Linked DNA regions of Syntrophobotulus glycolicus DSM 8271. The protein of the gene in region 1 interacts with the protein of each later gene in a pairwise test. Links are inferred from orthologs where the notes say so. Each region holds a gene or a part of one and is shown in the gene's direction. Other genes may lie near its edges.

Region 1 (8,457 bases):
GGGGATATACCCTTCAGCAGGAGAGATCATCAGACCTTTGCTGACGGTAAGCAAACAAGAAATCTTGGCATACTGTGAAGCGGAGGGTCTTTCTTTTGCTTTGGATCAAAGCAATTTTGAGCCGGTTTATGTCCGGAATAAAATCAGGCTGGAATTATTGCCGATACTGAAAAAAAACTACAACAGCAGAATAGAGGAAGCATTGGGCAGGACCGCGGAGCTTTTGCGTTGGGACGAAGAATATATCCAGACTCAGGTTGTTGCACTCTGGAGCAGGTATTGCCTGGAGGAAGATGGGAGGAGGATTGTATTTTCTCGTGAAGCGTGGCAAGAGCCGAATGCGGTATTATCCAGGCTGCTCCGCCTGGCGGCGGAAAAGATCAATGGTGATCCGCGGGGATTGGAGTTTAAGTTGATCAAAACCTTAATGGAAGAAGGATGGCAACAGGACTGGCAGCAGGATCTTCCCGGGATAAAGGTCTGCGGAATGAAGGAAGGCCTGGTTTTTTTGCGCAGGGAGATAAAAAGTGAAGAAAAAGATCATAATAAAAAAGAGAACATTCCGGCAGAGAGAGAGAGGCAAAAGCATGAAGTGCAATTGGAGAAAAACAGGTGGAACAGCAGTAACGAATTAGGGATAAAGGTGCTGCTGTCCCAGGAGTCAAAGACAGATCAACAATGTTTGTCGACAGTTCTCAGCGGCAATGCATTAGAGAGACTGGAGGTTCCTTTGGTATGCAGGGCGCGTAAAAACGGAGACAGAATGTTTTGGCGGGGGATCGGCCATAAAGCAATCAAAAAAGTCTTTCAGGAGCATGGCATTACAGGTGAAGAACGCAGAAAAATCCCCCTGATTGCTGTCGGATCTCTTGTTATCTGGATACCCGGAGTGTGTCGCAGTGACAGTCTGCTTCCCCAAAATGAGGACGAGGAGAAGTGGTTTTGTCTTATCCGGCACATCCCCCGGAGCCTACTTTGAATTGATTGTAAAATAATTTTCGGCATGATATAATACTAATATTGTTTAAAAGGCAGAAGTTTATGTGGATAGTTGTTTTCCGTTAGAGAGGAGGATCTGCGGAATTGAAAATATTTAAAAATGTAGCCATTTATGTTTTTATTCTTTTGCTTGCGGTTTTACTGTTAAAAGTCGTCAATCCTCCCGCCGAAACCAGTGCCAAACTGGATTATAGCGGGTTTAAAAAAGCGGTAAGCGAGAATAAGGTAAGCAATGTTTCCATAGTAGTCACCGACCTGACGTATAAATACACCGTGACGATGACGGATGGGACAAAAAATGAGGTATCCGGTCCGAAAAATGACCAGAAGCTCATTGATGATCTGGCAGTCCTGAATGTTCCTTCAACCTATGAAGAGCCGCAGGGAGCACCCTGGTGGTTTTCCGCTCTGCCTACTTTACTCATGCTGGTGTTTATCTTTGGCTTGGTTTTCTATATGATGCAGCAAACTCAGGGCGGTGGCAGCAAGGTTATGCAGTTTGGCAAAAGCCGGGCCAGGTTAGTGACCGAAGACAAAAAAACAACATTCAAAGATGTCGCCGGAGCGGATGAAGTAAAAGAAGAATTGGAAGAAATCGTTGATTTCTTAAAATCTCCCCGTAAGTTTAATGAAATAGGGGCGAAGATTCCGAAAGGAGTTCTCCTATTCGGCCCTCCGGGAACAGGAAAAACCCTTCTGGCTAAAGCGGTATCCGGTGAGGCCGGGGTTCCTTTCTTTAGCATCAGTGGTTCCGATTTCGTGGAAATGTTTGTCGGGGTAGGGGCTTCCCGTGTCCGAGACTTGTTTGAGCAGGCCAAAAAGAGTGCTCCATGTATTGTCTTTATTGATGAAATTGACGCGGTTGGCAGACAACGTGGAGCGGGACTCGGCGGTGGACATGACGAGCGCGAGCAAACCTTGAATCAGCTTCTGGTTGAAATGGACGGGTTTAACGGGAATGAAGGAATTATTATCGTTGCGGCGACGAACAGACCGGATATCCTGGACCCGGCCCTTTTAAGACCCGGGCGTTTTGACAGGCAGATTGTTGTCAGTGTGCCAGACGTCAAAGGCAGAGAAGAAATTCTGGCAGTCCATGCCAAAGGGAAGCCTTTGGCCGGTGATGTTGATCTGAGTGTATTGGCCCGCAGGACACCAGGGTTCACCGGGGCGGACCTGGCCAATCTGTTTAATGAAGCGGCGCTGTTGACAGCGAGGCGGAACGAAAAAGCTGTCTCCATGAAGGCTTTGGAAGATTCTATTGAACGGGTGATTGCCGGTCCTGAGAAAAAAAGCCGGGTGATCAGTGAGTATGAAAAAAAACTGGTTTCTTATCACGAAGCGGGCCATGCCCTGCTCGGGGAATATTTGCCCCATACTGATCCTTTGCACAAGGTGTCGATCATTCCACGGGGCCGGGCCGGCGGATACACTTTGCTTTTGCCGAAAGAAGACCGCAATTATATGACAAAGTCCCAGCTTTTGGACCAGGTGACAATGTTGCTCGGAGGCCGGGTTGCTGAAGCTTTGGTGCTTCATGAAATCAGTACAGGAGCATCAAATGACCTGGAAAGAGCAACCGGGACGGTAAGAAAAATGATTACCGAGTTAGGGATGTCGGATGAACTGGGTCCTGTAACATTTGGTCATAAAGAGGAACAGGTGTTTTTGGGAAGGGATATCGCAAGGGACCGCAACTATAGTGAGGCCGTAGCCCAGGCTATTGATAACGAAGTCCGCAGAATGATTGATGAGTGTTATCAAAAGGCTCAGGATATTATCAATGAGAAGATGGATATTCTCCATGCAATTGCCCAGGCGCTCATGGAAAATGAAACATTGGAAGCACCTGAGTTTCAGAAAATCGTTTCACGCTTTGATTCAAGCAATCTGAAGGAAAGAAGAATGGAAAAGATTGAGGAACACAGTCCTGAAGAAGGTACCGGTGCTTCCGGAAACGGCAATGAGGAGAATAAAGTGGTTGAAGGTAAAATAAGCGGTTTTCCGGAAGTGGAAATATAAATCATAAACTATACAAAAGGAAGGTTATGGCATGTCGGAAAGGACTTTTCTATTATTGAAACCTGATGCGATACAAAGAGGTTTGATCGGAGAAATTATTTCCCGGTTTGAAAAAAAAGGACTGAAATTAGCAGGGCTTAAGCTGCTGAGTGTCAGCAGAGAATTGGCTGAAGAACATTACGCGGAGCACAAAGGAAAAGGTTTTTTTGAACCGACTGTAAGCTATATTATGTCTGCTCCTGTTGTTGCCATGGTTTGGGAAGGCCCGGAAGCGGTTGCATTGTGCCGAACGATGATGGGGGCGACCAATCCGAAGAATGCTGATCCCGGTTCAATCAGGGGCAGCTATGCGGTAGATATCAGCCGCAATATCATCCATGGATCGGATTCTGTTGAAAGTGCCGTTCGAGAGATTGCTTTATATTTTAAATCTGAAGAAATTTTGGACTATGCAAAAGCTGGGGAAGAATGGCTGAGTGAGTGAAAGCAGAGACACCCGAAAGGGTGTCTTTTTTAATAAACAGGAGTGGTTGAAATGCGGTTAAAGAACAATACCGGGTTGAAAATTATTTCCATCGTAGCATTGCTCACGGGGCTTTTTTTATCTTTAGTGATCAAAGTTTATTATCAGCAGCAGGATAAGAACACTGCGCAAGAAGCCGCAATCCCAAGCTTAATGCAGCTTGAGATTGAAAACGAACAGTTGGCCAAAGAAAATCAAAAACTGACCGAACAATTACACAAGATTGAGTCCGGTCAAAACACCCGGCAGTGGGATGACGCCATGATGAATGCCGGGCTTGTAGCGCTTAAAGGGCCGGGGATAAAGATTACTTTGGATGACGCCAAAAACCAGTCTGATCCTCAGGGATTCAATGTTATTCATGAAGAATACCTGCGAGAACTGATTAACATCCTTTGGAACGGCGGAGCGGAGGCGATCGCGGTGAATGACCAGCGCGTGACCTCTCATACGGAGATCTTCTGCAGCGGTTCATATATTCAGATCAACGGCACCAGGCAAATGCCGCCTTATATCATTACAGCCATAGGAAACCAGAGCAATTTGCAGTCCGCCCTCAATTTCTATGGCTGGGACAAATTGGGTGAGTATCAGCAGCAGTATGGGATTACGAGAAAATTAGATGTGCCCCCCGTAGAAGCGGTAACCGTCCCTGCCGGAATACTCTATAGATATCAGTTTGCTCAAGCGGCAAAGGAGTCTTGATGATGTGGAATAAAAGAATTTTGCCTGCAATTACAATTGCGGCTTTACTGATCGGATTTTTGATTTCCTTGCAATTCCAGACGCATAAAAAAGCGACAAGGGCGGAACAATTGCAGAACGACAGAATGGCCCAGGCGAGAACAGTTGTTGATCAGCTAAAGGAAAGAAACCAAGATCTCCAGTCAGAATATAAAACATTAACAGCTGAGATAGAAAAGCTCAGCACAAAGGAACAAAATAGCGGGGCTGCGGTCACCCAGCTGGACCAGTATAAGAAAATGGATGGGACTGAAGCGGTCAAAGGACCGGGAATTAAAATGACCATTCTGGATAGTGGTCCGGATGTTAAAGTTCTTGCGCCCATCCTTCCGGAAGATCTAAAAAAGATTGTAAATACCCTGCGTCTTGCCGGAGCAGAAGCGATAGCGATTAATGGACAAAGGATAGTCGGGACAACGTCGATTGTTTCAAGCGGCCCTTCCAATATCGTGATCAACCAGGTGCCGATCAGCAAAATCCGGGGATCTTCTTATGAAGTCTTAGCAATCGGAGATCCCGGTAATCTTACCGATTATTTGGACAAAATGATTGCGCAGGCCTTAAAAGAAGACGGGATAAAAGTTGATATCATAAAAAACCAGAGCATTACAATTCCTTCCTATAAAAGGGGATATGAGTTTAAGCTTTCGCAAAGGCTTGATGGATAAAGCGGGATAAGCATGAAGAGGGAATTTCTTACAGGAAGAATAAAGCATCTTGTTATATAATATAAAAAGCTTGGCTTGAACAGATTTTGTTCATCGCATACTTGAAAAGGAGCTGACCTTGATGAAAACTGACATTGAGATAGCCCAGGGAGCGAAAATGAAACCAATCAATGAGATAGCTTCTGTGATTGGGCTGAATGAAGATGACTTGGAATATTACGGAAAAACCAAGGCGAAAATCAGTCTGGATGTATGGAAGAGAGTAAAGGATAATCCTGATGGAAAGCTGATTCTTGTAACGGCCATTAACCCAACACCGGCAGGGGAAGGAAAGACGACGACAACTGTTGGGTTGGGACAAGCCATGGCCCAAATAGGCAAGAAAGCGATGATTGCCTTAAGAGAGCCTTCTTTGGGTCCCTGTTTTGGAATCAAAGGGGGGGCGGCAGGCGGGGGGTATTCCCAGGCTGTTCCGATGGAAGATATTAATCTGCATTTTACAGGGGATTTTCATGCCATTACCTCCGCCCATAATCTCCTTGCTGCGATGCTGGACAATTCTATTCAGCAGGGTAATCTCCTGAATATTGATCCCCGTCAGGTTGTCTTCCGCAGAGTCATGGACATGAACGACCGTTCTTTACGGAACATCGTACTGGGACTCGGTGGCAGGATGGACGGTATTCCCCGCCAGGGCGGTTTTGACATTACGGTTGCTTCGGAAATTATGGCCATTCTCTGCCTGTCAGAAGACCTGATGGATTTGAAGGAAAGGTTTGCTAAAATTGTTGTAGCCTATACGTATGACGGCAATCCTGTAACAGCCGGGCAGCTGGGAGCTGAAGGCGCAATGGCGATGTTGATGAAGGATGCCATAAAACCCAACCTGGTCCAAACTCTGGAAAACACGCCGGTGTTTATTCACGGGGGACCGTTTGCCAATATTGCTCATGGCTGTAACAGTGTTGTGGCAACAAAATTAGGTCTTAAGCTGACAGACTACCTCATTACGGAAGCCGGTTTCGGTGCCGATCTGGGGGCTGAAAAATTCTTTGACCTGAAGTGCCGGTTTGCAGGCCTCACGCCTGCCCTGACCGTGATTGTCGCTACAGTCAGAGCCTTAAAAATGAATGGCGGAGTAACCAAAGATAATCTGGGCGCGGAAAATCTGGACGCGCTAGCCAAAGGGATCGTTAATCTGGAAAAGCACATTGAAAATGTGGGTAAGTTCGGAGTGCCTGTCGTAGTCGCCATTAACCGCTTCCCTACCGATACAGAGGCTGAATTGCAGTTTATCAGGGAGCGTTGTGCCAAACAGGGAGTTGAGGTTGCCTTATCCGAAGTATTCACCAAAGGCGGCGAAGGCGGAATTGAACTTGCTGAGACCGTTCTCCGGACGATGGAGAAGACAGAGTCTAAATTTAAAGTGCTCTATGACGATCAAGATTCTATTCCATTAAAAATAGAAAAAATATGCCAAGAAGTTTACGGAGCAGATGGAGTATCGTTTACTAAGGAAGCTGAAACTGCCATAAAGAAATATATAGATTTAGGCTATGGCTCTTTGCCGGTTTGTATGGCTAAAACCCAGTATTCTCTGACAGACGACCCGACTAAGCTGGGGAGACCCGCAGGCTTTACAATAACGGTCAGGGAGGTCAGGCTGGCCGCCGGAGCAGGATTTTTAGTGGCCATCACAGGAGCGATGATGACGATGCCGGGATTACCGAAGAGACCGGCCGCTATGAATATGGATATTGATGCCGAAGGAAAAATTACAGGGCTGTTTTAATGGCATAGGAAAAGCAGGCAGAACCAAAACAAGCAAAACTCAACTAAGCCGGAGATTTTTCTCCGGCTTTTTGGACAGACTCCCGCTAAGGAGGGAACGCATGAAGAGCGAAGATCATGTAAAAAGCCCGGAACCGGTTAAAGGGACGATCATCAATTGCCGCGGGCAGCATCTTCTGTTAGGAAATAAAACGTTAATCATGGGAATCCTTAATCTGACTCCGGATTCCTTTTCCGATGGAGGCCGTTTTTCTAAACTGGAGCCGGCCCTGGCCCAAGCCCAAAAGCTGATTGAAGAAGGAGCTGATATTTTAGATATCGGCGGAGAATCAACCAGACCCGGCCATACGGAGATCAGTGCGCTGGAAGAGTGGCAGAGGCTGGAACCGGTTATCAGGCATCTGAGTGTGCATAGCCCTGTTCCCCTTTCGGTGGATACCCAGAAGGCGGAAGTGGCAATGAAAGCGCTTGAGGCCGGGGCTCATATCATCAATGATATCTGGGGGCTGCAGAAGGATCCCGGAATGGCAGAGGTTGCGGCTTATTTTGCTGCACCGGTGATTATCATGCATAATAAGGAAGAGGCGGCTTACAAAGACCTGTGGAGTGAGATGCAGGATTTTTTTCACAAAAGCATCGAGATTGCGCTAAAGAACGGGATACAGGAAGAGCAAATTATTCTTGATCCGGGGATTGGCTTCGGCAAAACGCCCGCGCATAATCTTGAAATATTAAGTCGGCTGGATGAATTGAAAAACCTGGGCAGGCCGGTTTTATTAGGGGCATCCCGTAAATCGATAATCGGAAAGACTTTGGGCTTGCCGGTAGAAGAAAGATTGGAACCGACGATTGCGATCAGTGTTCTCGGGGCAGCAGCCGGAATAGATATTCTTCGGGTACATGATGTCAGAGAAAATAAAAAAGCGGTAATGATGGCAGATGAAATTATACGAAGAAAAGGAGATGCGGTCATGAAGGAGAATAATGTCATCCATCTCCGGGGAATGGAGTTCTACGGATACCATGGAGTGATGCCTGAAGAAAAGATCACAGGCCAAAGGTTCATTGTCGATATGGATATCTATCCTGATGTGCCGCTGATCAGCGGCTCAGACAACATCGAATTTACAGTTGATTATGCAGAAGTATATGGGGTAATCAAAAGGTGTGTTGAGGAAGAAAAATATAATCTTTTGGAAACATTGGCTGAGCAGATTGTTAAGGAAGTCATGAAGCGTTTTTCCTGTACAAAAATAAGAGTAGAGGTCCATAAGCCGAATGCCCCTATACCGGGTATGATCAGAGATATTTCTGTAGAGCTTAAGCGGGAAAGAAAGCAATGAGAGCTTTTTTGGGATTGGGGAGCAATTTGGGAGATCGAAGAAGCTATCTGAAAAAAGCAGTGAGAATGCTTAAAGAACGGTCCGGGATCACAATGATTCAGGAATCCGGAGTTTATGAAAGCGAACCATGGGGTGAACTGGGACAGAATAAATTTCTCAACCAGGTGATTGAGATCGAAACAAGCAGCCGCCCGGAGGAACTTTTAAGTCAATGCCAGAAAATAGAAGCGGCTTTAGGCAGGGAAAGATCTGTGCATTGGGGACCCAGAACCATCGATATTGATCTATTGCTTTTGGAAAATGTCCGTATTGATTCGGCGCATCTGAAAATTCCCCATCCTTATTTGGAACAGAGAAATTTTGTTCT
Region 2 (8,568 bases), 1.8 Mb from region 1 along the record:
CTAACCATTTGTCATGGCGAATTTTTGTCCGTTCTCGGTCCTTCAGGTTCAGGAAAATCGACATTAATGAATATTATCGGCTGTCTTGATATCCCAACCAAGGGAATATACGTTCTTGCCGGGAATAACATTGATGATCTTGATGAAATTGAACTTGCCCGGGTTCGCAATAAAGAAATAGGTTTTGTCTTTCAAAGCTTTCAGTTGCTGCCCCGTCTGACAGCATTGGAAAATGTGGAGCTTCCCTTAATTTACAAAGGACTGCCCGCTTCAGAACGCAAGAGATTGGTCAAGCAAATTTTGGAACGGGTCGGACTTGCCGAAAAGACACATCATTTGCCTAATCAGTTATCCGGCGGTCAGCAGCAACGGGTAGCGATTGCCCGGGCTTTGGTCACTGGGCCTTCAATTGTCCTTGCCGACGAACCAACCGGGGCTTTGGATCAAAAAACCGGTGAACAGGTCATGGCGCTTTTTGAAGAGTTAAACCACGATGGGCGTACAATTATTATGATTACCCATGACAGCAATATTGCCCGTCATGCCACAAGAGTGGTTCATATTTTGGACGGATACCTGACTGAGTGGGAGGAATGATTTATGCTGTGGGAAAGTATTAAAATGTCCTGGGTAAATATTATTCACAATAAACTTCGTTCCTTTCTCACCATGCTCGGAATCGTGATTGGCGTAGCCTCAATTATTGCTCTGATTACTATAGTGAAAGGCGCCACCGATAGTATCGGCAATCAGGTAACCGAGCTGGGAGCCAATAAGATCATCATTACGGCAACCGGTACTCCGCTTAAACAAGGCCTTAGCCAGGATGATATTGCCAACCTTTCTCTTATCGAAAATATCAGCGGTATTTCTCCTTCGATTTCCGGGAAAACCGCTATTGAATATCATCAAACCGTACTTGATCACGTCACAGTTCAAGGTAAAAACGAGGTCTATTTTAAAACCGATACAAAGCTGCTGAACTCCGGCAGGCCAATCAATATTTTGGATTTGGAAAATAAAAACCGGGTTGTAATCCTCGGCAGCAATATTGTTCAAGAGCTTTTTTATGGGGCCAATCCTTTGGACAAAAATCTGACGATTAATGGGCTTGATTATACGATTATCGGAACACTGGCGGCCTCAAGCGGATTCAGTATGAACTCAACCAATGATCTGGTCATTATCCCTTATACTACCGCCCTGAGCACCCTGGGGGTCAAAAACATCACCAATCTCGATGTATTTTTAATTGATACCAATCTTGCCGATCAAACTGTACTTGACCTAAAAGGAGTACTTAATCCGGCTTTTAACTATAAAGATCAGGCCTACACAATATTTAATATGGGAGATATTATTCAATCCTTTCAATCCATGATGGCGATGATGTCCCTCCTATTGGCCGGGATTGCCGCCATTTCCCTAGTCGTCGGCGGTATTGGTATCATGAACATGATGCTTGTTTCAATCACAGAACGGACAACGGAGATCGGTTTGCGTAAGGCCTTAGGCGCAACCCCCAACCGGATTCAGCTGCAGTTTATTATTGAAGCAATCTTTCTTTCGGTTTTTGGCGGACTCGCAGGTTTAATTTTTGGTGCCCTGATTGCTTATTTTGCCACAGTTTTAATCGGAATAGACTTTACCCTCTCCCCTGCCACTATCTCCCTGGCAGTGGGCTTTTCAGCGGCTGTTGGTATTATCTTTGGGTATATGCCGGCCCGAAAAGCAAGCAGATTAAATCCAATTGATGCCTTAAGGAGCTTATGATACCGTCTTGTTTCTCCCACTGTTTTTAGCTCTATAAAGATTTTTATCCGCATTGTCAATCAATTGTTCATAAGTCATTTTTTCAGAATTTAAAGTATATGTGCCGAAACTTGCTGTAATACAGATATTCTTATTATTGTATCGTATCCTGGCTTTTTCAACAGCTTGTCTGACTTTTTCAGCGACTCTATAAGCGATATTCTCATTAGAATCCGAAAGGACGATTAAAAATTCTTCCCCCCCGTATCTGGCAATCCAATCAGTATTTTTTCTAATATGTTGTTTGATGATCTTGGCGAATTCTCTTAGTACATGATCTCCGGCTAAGTGTCCATAAGTATCATTAATTTTTTTAAAATAATCGATATCAGCCAAGATAACCGATATTGGTTCGTTTTGATTTGAAGCATTGAAAATATCAACAAGAAGTCTTTCTTCTATATAACGTCTGTTATAGGTGTTTGTCAGACTGTCTTTAAGCATTTCCTCGTTCATTTTATTTACTATTCTATTAATCTCCGTGATTGATTTTCCGTTAATACTAAAAATCAAGTCAGACCTGGTCATATCCTTCATCAAGTCGAGATCATAAGGATGAGTGTTCGTGTTAAAATCCATACATAATATATATTTTTTGTTTTCCATATTCGTAAAAACTTTAGAAATTGTTATACAGAGATTGCCCGTAGCCAAAGAAACATAAGGTTCCGTAATATATTTTTTCAATCCTGCCCCTGTCAGTGGATAATAGTATTTTTCCATGGAATGATCTGTTCCAATCATTGCCGAATAAAAGATCAGGTCATCTTTCACTTTATTCTTATCATAAAAACGAATCGTATTACTAATCTGAATTCCGTATTCGTCAAGGATGTACGCACATTCAATCACCTTATTGGCCCAGATAATTTTAAGAAGTCTATGATCAAACTCCTGACAAGACACTGGAACAAGCTCTTTAATTGATTTGTTAACGATCAAATTCAGATTCTTATTCTTTTGTTTTTCGTCCCTGATCTTGCTGCTCATGTATTGATTAAAGCTTCTGCTTAATATTTCAATTTTGTTATTACAAAAAATAGTTGATTCATTGTAGATCTCCTGTGGCTTTGCAAAGAAGTACCCCTGGATCATTTGCCCGCCAAGTCTCAGTATCTGGATCGCTTCTTCCTCTGTTTCAGCTCCTTCGGCAATAACCAGGGCCCCAATCTCATTGGCCAGGTTTACCAGGGATTTAAATACACCCTGTTTGTAATAATCATTATTGATATTTCTGACTAATGAAATATCGATCTTGATCATGTCCGGCTTGATGAGTAGTATCCTATCCATATTTGAAAATCCGGTACCGACATCGTCTATGGCGACCATAAAACCTAATTTACGATAGGTGTCCGTAAACTTTTTCAAAGCCGTATTATCTTGAACCTTTGTTTCATTAATTTCAATCACAATATTTCTTGGGTTTATTTCGTAAGTATTGACCTGGTTCCTTAAATAATTTGAACCTTCCACCTTATCCAATATGGAAGCATCTACATTGATAAACAATAATCTATCATGATTTTTTTGATATAATTCACGAAACGCTTTAATAACTTCTTCCCGGCAAATCCTGTCCAGTTCTAATGTAAGTCCCTCATCACAGGCAGCATTAAACAAAACAGCGGGAGAGATGATTTCATTCGTTCCTGTATTTATCCCGCGTATCAGCCCCTCTACTCCAATAACCATTTTCCTGCTTACTGAGACAACCGGCTGAAAGTGAACGATGACCCTTTTATTCGTTATGATCTCTCGTATATTTGAAATTTCTCGGTTCTTATTCAATAATGGCTGCATAAGGGCACCTCCCGCACATCCTTATCAAGAAAACAAAAACCTATAGAAAAAGTATGCTTCACTTTTTCTATAGGCTCCTTTGCCAAATAAATCTTAAATGATTTTATCTTTATTTACCATCATTATACAATATTCATTTTGATAAAACAATTTGCTCTTTCTGATTTTTATGATAACCCAGTTCGACCTGAGTTGATTAACCAAAAGCTCACTTTTAGCACAATAAAACAAAGAACCCCGGGAGAAACAGGGTTCTTTTTCCAAAGGAGGTTGGGTTTTAGCAGTATTTCCAAAACTAATATACACATTGCGTATTAAGATCATATTATTGTATCGTAAACAATAGGTTAAGATTTTTACTTATCTCTCTTCCTTCTGCTCTATTCTTCTTTGTTCTTCTCCTTTATAGTATAATGGAAATGGAGGATTTGAGATGCAAATATTGAAAAACGACTGGCATGATTTGCTTAATGAAGAATTCCATAAAGATTACTACTTAAAATTGAGACAATTTCTGATTGAAGAATATCGGACAAAGACAATCTATCCGGACAAATATGATATTTTCAATGCCTTGCATTATACCGCTTATCAGAATGTCAAAGTTGTGATCTTGGGACAGGACCCTTATCATGGCCCAAATCAGGCGCATGGTTTAAGTTTCTCTGTTAAACCTGGAGTACAGCCTCCTCCTTCTCTCGTTAATATTTTCCAGGAACTGAACAGCGATTTAGGCTGTCCCATCCCCAATAACGGCTACCTGAAAAAATGGGCCGACCAGGGGGTTATGCTTCTGAATGCCACCTTAACGGTCAGGGCCGGTCAGGCTAACTCCCACAGTACCATTGGCTGGGGGAAATTCACAGATAAGGTTATTGCCGTACTCAATGACCGCCAGGATCCTATCGTCTTCATCCTGTGGGGCAGAAATGCCCAATCCAAATTGAGTATAATTACAGACCCGAGACATTACATATTGAAGTCCGCCCACCCCAGTCCCCTTTCTGCTCACGCCGGCTTCTTCGGCAGCAAACCGTTTTCCAAAGCCAATCAGTTTCTGGCTTCCATTGGTAAGGAGCCTGTCGATTGGCAGATTGAAGATATCCAGGTTTAATCAGATAAAGGAGTAAGAACCCGGTTTGAGCTCTTACTCCTTATACATTCTGACGTTTATATTGATTCCGCTATTTTAATTAGTTCTTCTTTAGGAAAATCTCCTTTCCCCGACATGCTATACAGCACCTGATTCGCTTCCCAATCAATACTGGTATCATCGCTTATTACAGCATTAACACCATTGACTTTTACTTCCTCTATTTTTCCGTCAGTGCCTATTGTATATTTAGTTTCCTCTTTGGAAGCTCTTTGCTGCATAAATATTACTTTTCCGTTCTGCTCATTAACAAAGAACAAGTCTACATAATCCTTGCTTATCTTCCCTTTTTCGCCCTTATACAATTCAGCCCGATCGAATGTATAGTTTTCCGGCAAATAGGCCGGCAGCTTAACATCAAAGGACAGATATCGGGCTAACTGTGAATAATCTTTAATGACTTCTTTCCTTACAGACATTTGTTCACGCGTAACGATTTCTCCATTTGAAAAACCAGTGATTTCTTGACCTTGGGCATTATAAATTCCGCTTCCATCCTGGGGATATTCTTTGATTGCTTGACCATCCTGATTAAAAATCTTTCCTTGCAGATCATTCGGAATAGTCCTGTCTAAATTGCTTGGTTCAGACTGTATAACTGTAATATTACCCAGGGAAATCGCTTTGATTACTTTATCGACAAGGTCTGTTGCGAAGGCTGTTTGCGAGAAGATGCCGCATATTATGGCAAAAGAAGCTGCACTAACAGAAACTTTTTTCAACAGCTTGTTATGACTTCTTTTCTCATTCAAGCTTTTCAGAACTTTATTGGCAACACTTTTTTTATTACTGCTCTTGCTGAAATCATTGCCGGCTAAAGCTTGACTAAATTTCAGCATCTCCTCATATTCTCTGTCTTTTATTTCGGCTTCTGATTCTGTTCCATTGAGATAAGCCTCTAAATCTATTGAGAAATTCTCTTCAAGATATTCTCTCTCTCTCATCATTAAGACTCCTTTTCCATTTCATTTTTCAACTTTCGGATTGCCCGGTATAAAATTACGGCTGTATTACTTTCCGTAATATCGAGTATTTCTGAAATCTCTTTATTTTTGAGGTTGCCTCCAAACTTCAAAGCAATCAGATGCCTTTCTCTTGAGCTTAAGATATTCAAGGATCGTGCAAGGTCATCATTGGTCTCAGCCTTGACAACCAGATCTTCGGGATTTTCCTCCCTGGAAATAAGATTTTGAGGATCATTGATTAACGTAAGCTTTTGCTTTTTTAAACTTCGAAAATAATCAGTTATGACATTTCTGGCTATCGCGAATAACCAGACTTCAAAGGGAGATTTCCGGTCCGAATATGTTTTTATACTCAGCATTGCCTTCTCAAAAACCCGGCTGGTCAGGTCTTCAGCTTCTTCCTTACCGTTGATCCTATAGAAAATATAGTTATAAATTCTTTTATAGTAGGTCTCAAAAATATAGCTGAATCCTTTATCTTTGATTTCCTTACTGATTAATACATTACTTATCGCAATTTGCTCCATCCATCCAAAAACTCCTTCCTTGTTTTTCCTTAGCTAAGGTTCATCTGTTAATACGTTTAAATTGGCTTTTCATTACACGAGTATCAAGAATTTTTTCATAAAAAATAAAACCCTTTTCACTATTTTTATAAAAGGAAAAGGGTTGATCTATTCTTCTTAATAATTACAGGATTATTCTATCCGCACAGCCGTCCCGGAAGCACTGACCATCAGCATGCTTCCGCTTTGGCCCACCACTTCGTAGTCCAGATCAATCCCGACGACAGCATTTGCTCCCAGCTGGACGGCTCGTTCCTCCAGCTCTTTCAACGCCAGATTGCGTGCATCCTGTAATTTTTCTTCATAAGCTGCGGAACGGCCTCCGATCACATCCGTTACTGCGGCAAAGATGTCCCGCACAATATTTGCTCCCATAATGGCTTCTCCGGTGACCACTCCAAAATAGGCCGTAATCTTGTGTCCCTCAACAGACGGGGTAGTTGTCAGGATCATTATAGAATCCTCCTTTATTTTTATCCTGTTTTCCAGTTACATGATAATTCTTCATTAACAAAAAATATATTGTAAACCTATCGGCATTTCGGATTAGAAATCAATTTCTGGTTCCTTTATTTGCAAACATCGCTTTAATCTTATTCCAGACTCCCTTGCCAACCATATTATCGGCAATCTTTATGATTTCCTTGACTTTAATCAAAATATCCCCTTCGCCTGCCCAGTGCCGGCTGATCACTTCCGGAGCAGTATTATTGATGATGGAATTGAGAACAAAAGCCGCAATAGCTACATCGTCAAGATATCCTGCCGGACCAAGAAGGATTTCCGGGATCAGGTCAACCGGTGAAACAAAATAAGCGATTGCTACTGCCAATTTCGCCTTGTCTTCTACATTGACCTCTTGCTCTACGGTCAGTTTACAGAGAAGATGAAACAAGTCGGGGGCAAGCAGGACATATTCCGCAAACCTGTTTGTTTTACCTTCTTCGCTTTTAAAATAATCCCTGATTTTCCCCCTCAAGGATTGATAAAAATCCTCATTGTTCTTCATCATTTCCCTCTTTTCATTTTCCGTTTAAAATCAAAGTTCAAACGTTGATTATCCTGCCAGATCAAACACCCGAAATCATATGTTGACTAATATTATTGTATATTATCAATATATGATAGGCAATAGAAGTACCGGAACATTCAAACGCTCCGGCCTTCCCTTCCGCTTATTTGAAAGATATCTTGCTCTAATCGGTTGTTTTTTTTCTGCTTCTTTTATTGTTCGTCATGATTTCTACCCGGAAGCCTTTCCTGCTTTCACGAACCGTAGCCGCCATGAAGCCAAAGAATATGAGCGACCAGATCCCGCCGGTTAAAATAATCCCCAATCCTATTCGTAACACAGGAAGCCAGAGCAAAGGACGGCTCAAAAGATACAGACCGTAAAGGATAGTGGAGAAAAACTTGCCTTCCAACACGGGAGGTGAAATCACCAGCGCAATGGAGGTGAGCTCTGCAGGGGGGAAAAGATAGCAAAGACTCAATCCTAACAGGAGAATAAAAAGAAAATTAATCAAATACATGATCAGGGAGGCACCTGGAGAAATCCTCATCTGGGGTTTATCCGGGTTAAAGCGGCAGTTATTGATCGAATAGTAAAGTCCGATCGCACTGGAGCCCAAGCTGAGGAGCACCGCGGCTATCGCCAGGACAAAAACCACTCCGGCCGAAACCCCGATTGCCAAAGATGTCCCCACTAACAGGGCTTCCATTAATACCAGAGTAGGCAATACGGCTGCCATTAATTTCCCCCAGATTACCGGCCATCCCGCCAGGGGAACGCTGTTTAACAGCCAGTCGGACTCTCCCTCCCGGCCAAAGGATTGCAGGGCCAGATTGCCGCTCATCATTACAGTATACATCATGAGGATATATAACAAAGAGGTCAGATTAGCCTTGGTGGAAAAAAAGGAAAATTGAGCAATAAAAAAAGCCATAAATATCAGGGGGAGAAGATAGCCAAACCATTCTCTGGCATCCCGTTTGAGGGAAAGCAAATCCTTTTTGGCAACTGCCCACATGCCGGGCCAGGAAGAAGTTTTTGGCGCCGCTTCTTTTTCATAAAGAAAAGCCATTTTCGCAGGAGCTTTATCCTGAGTATTCCGGGTTTCTAAGACCGGGGCCTGTTTTTGACGGCGTCTTCCCCCTTCTCCCTGTCCAAGTGCAATAAATCCCTGCCTGAACCCCCGTTCTAAAAGGGCCATCGAGAACAGAAACATTAAAATACTGCAGATAAAAATCAAAACACTCCAGGCAAATC

The links.
Region 2: the proteins of ndk (region 1) and SGLY_RS09945 interact in binary tests that used the Escherichia coli proteins (3 or more experiments, as listed by UniProt). The link is inferred for Syntrophobotulus glycolicus DSM 8271 from one-to-one orthologs.

Annotation. Positions count from the first base shown.
Region 1 is NC_015172.1:220,319-228,775, forward strand. What follows is about bases 2,052-4,778. They hold ndk (nucleoside-diphosphate kinase), read left to right. Parts: upstream 2,052-3,052; coding sequence 3,053-3,505; downstream 3,506-4,778. Other genes in these bases: ftsH (ATP-dependent zinc metalloprotease FtsH), read left to right, coding at 2,052-3,021; SGLY_RS01075 (DUF881 domain-containing protein), read left to right, coding at 3,557-4,249; SGLY_RS01080 (DUF881 domain-containing protein), read left to right, coding at 4,252-4,778. In the rest of the region: tRNA lysidine(34) synthetase TilS, read left to right, coding at 1-979; more of ftsH, read left to right, coding at 1,084-2,051; more of SGLY_RS01080, read left to right, coding at 4,779-4,956; SGLY_RS01085 (formate--tetrahydrofolate ligase), read left to right, coding at 5,078-6,748; folB (dihydroneopterin aldolase), read left to right, coding at 7,719-8,090; folK (2-amino-4-hydroxy-6-hydroxymethyldihydropteridine diphosphokinase), read left to right, coding at 8,087-8,457. UniProt on the Escherichia coli protein: Major role in the synthesis of nucleoside triphosphates other than ATP. The ATP gamma phosphate is transferred to the NDP beta phosphate via a ping-pong mechanism, using a phosphorylated active-site intermediate.
Region 2 is NC_015172.1:2,008,391-2,016,958, forward strand. The notes cover bases 3,051-5,888. They hold SGLY_RS09945 (uracil-DNA glycosylase), read left to right. Parts: upstream 3,051-4,048; coding sequence 4,049-4,729; downstream 4,730-5,888. Other genes in these bases: SGLY_RS09940 (EAL domain-containing protein), read right to left, coding at 3,051-3,615; SGLY_RS09950 (DUF4367 domain-containing protein), read right to left, coding at 4,786-5,712; SGLY_RS09955 (sigma-70 family RNA polymerase sigma factor), read right to left, coding at 5,715-5,888. Also shown: SGLY_RS09930 (ABC transporter ATP-binding protein), read left to right, coding at 1-597; SGLY_RS09935 (ABC transporter permease), read left to right, coding at 601-1,773; more of SGLY_RS09940, read right to left, coding at 1,768-3,050; more of SGLY_RS09955, read right to left, coding at 5,889-6,260; SGLY_RS09960 (heavy metal-binding domain-containing protein), read right to left, coding at 6,432-6,752; SGLY_RS09965 (YkvA family protein), read right to left, coding at 6,853-7,308; SGLY_RS09970 (putative ABC transporter permease subunit), read right to left, coding at 7,496-8,568. UniProt on the Escherichia coli protein: Excises uracil residues from the DNA which can arise as a result of misincorporation of dUMP residues by DNA polymerase or due to deamination of cytosine.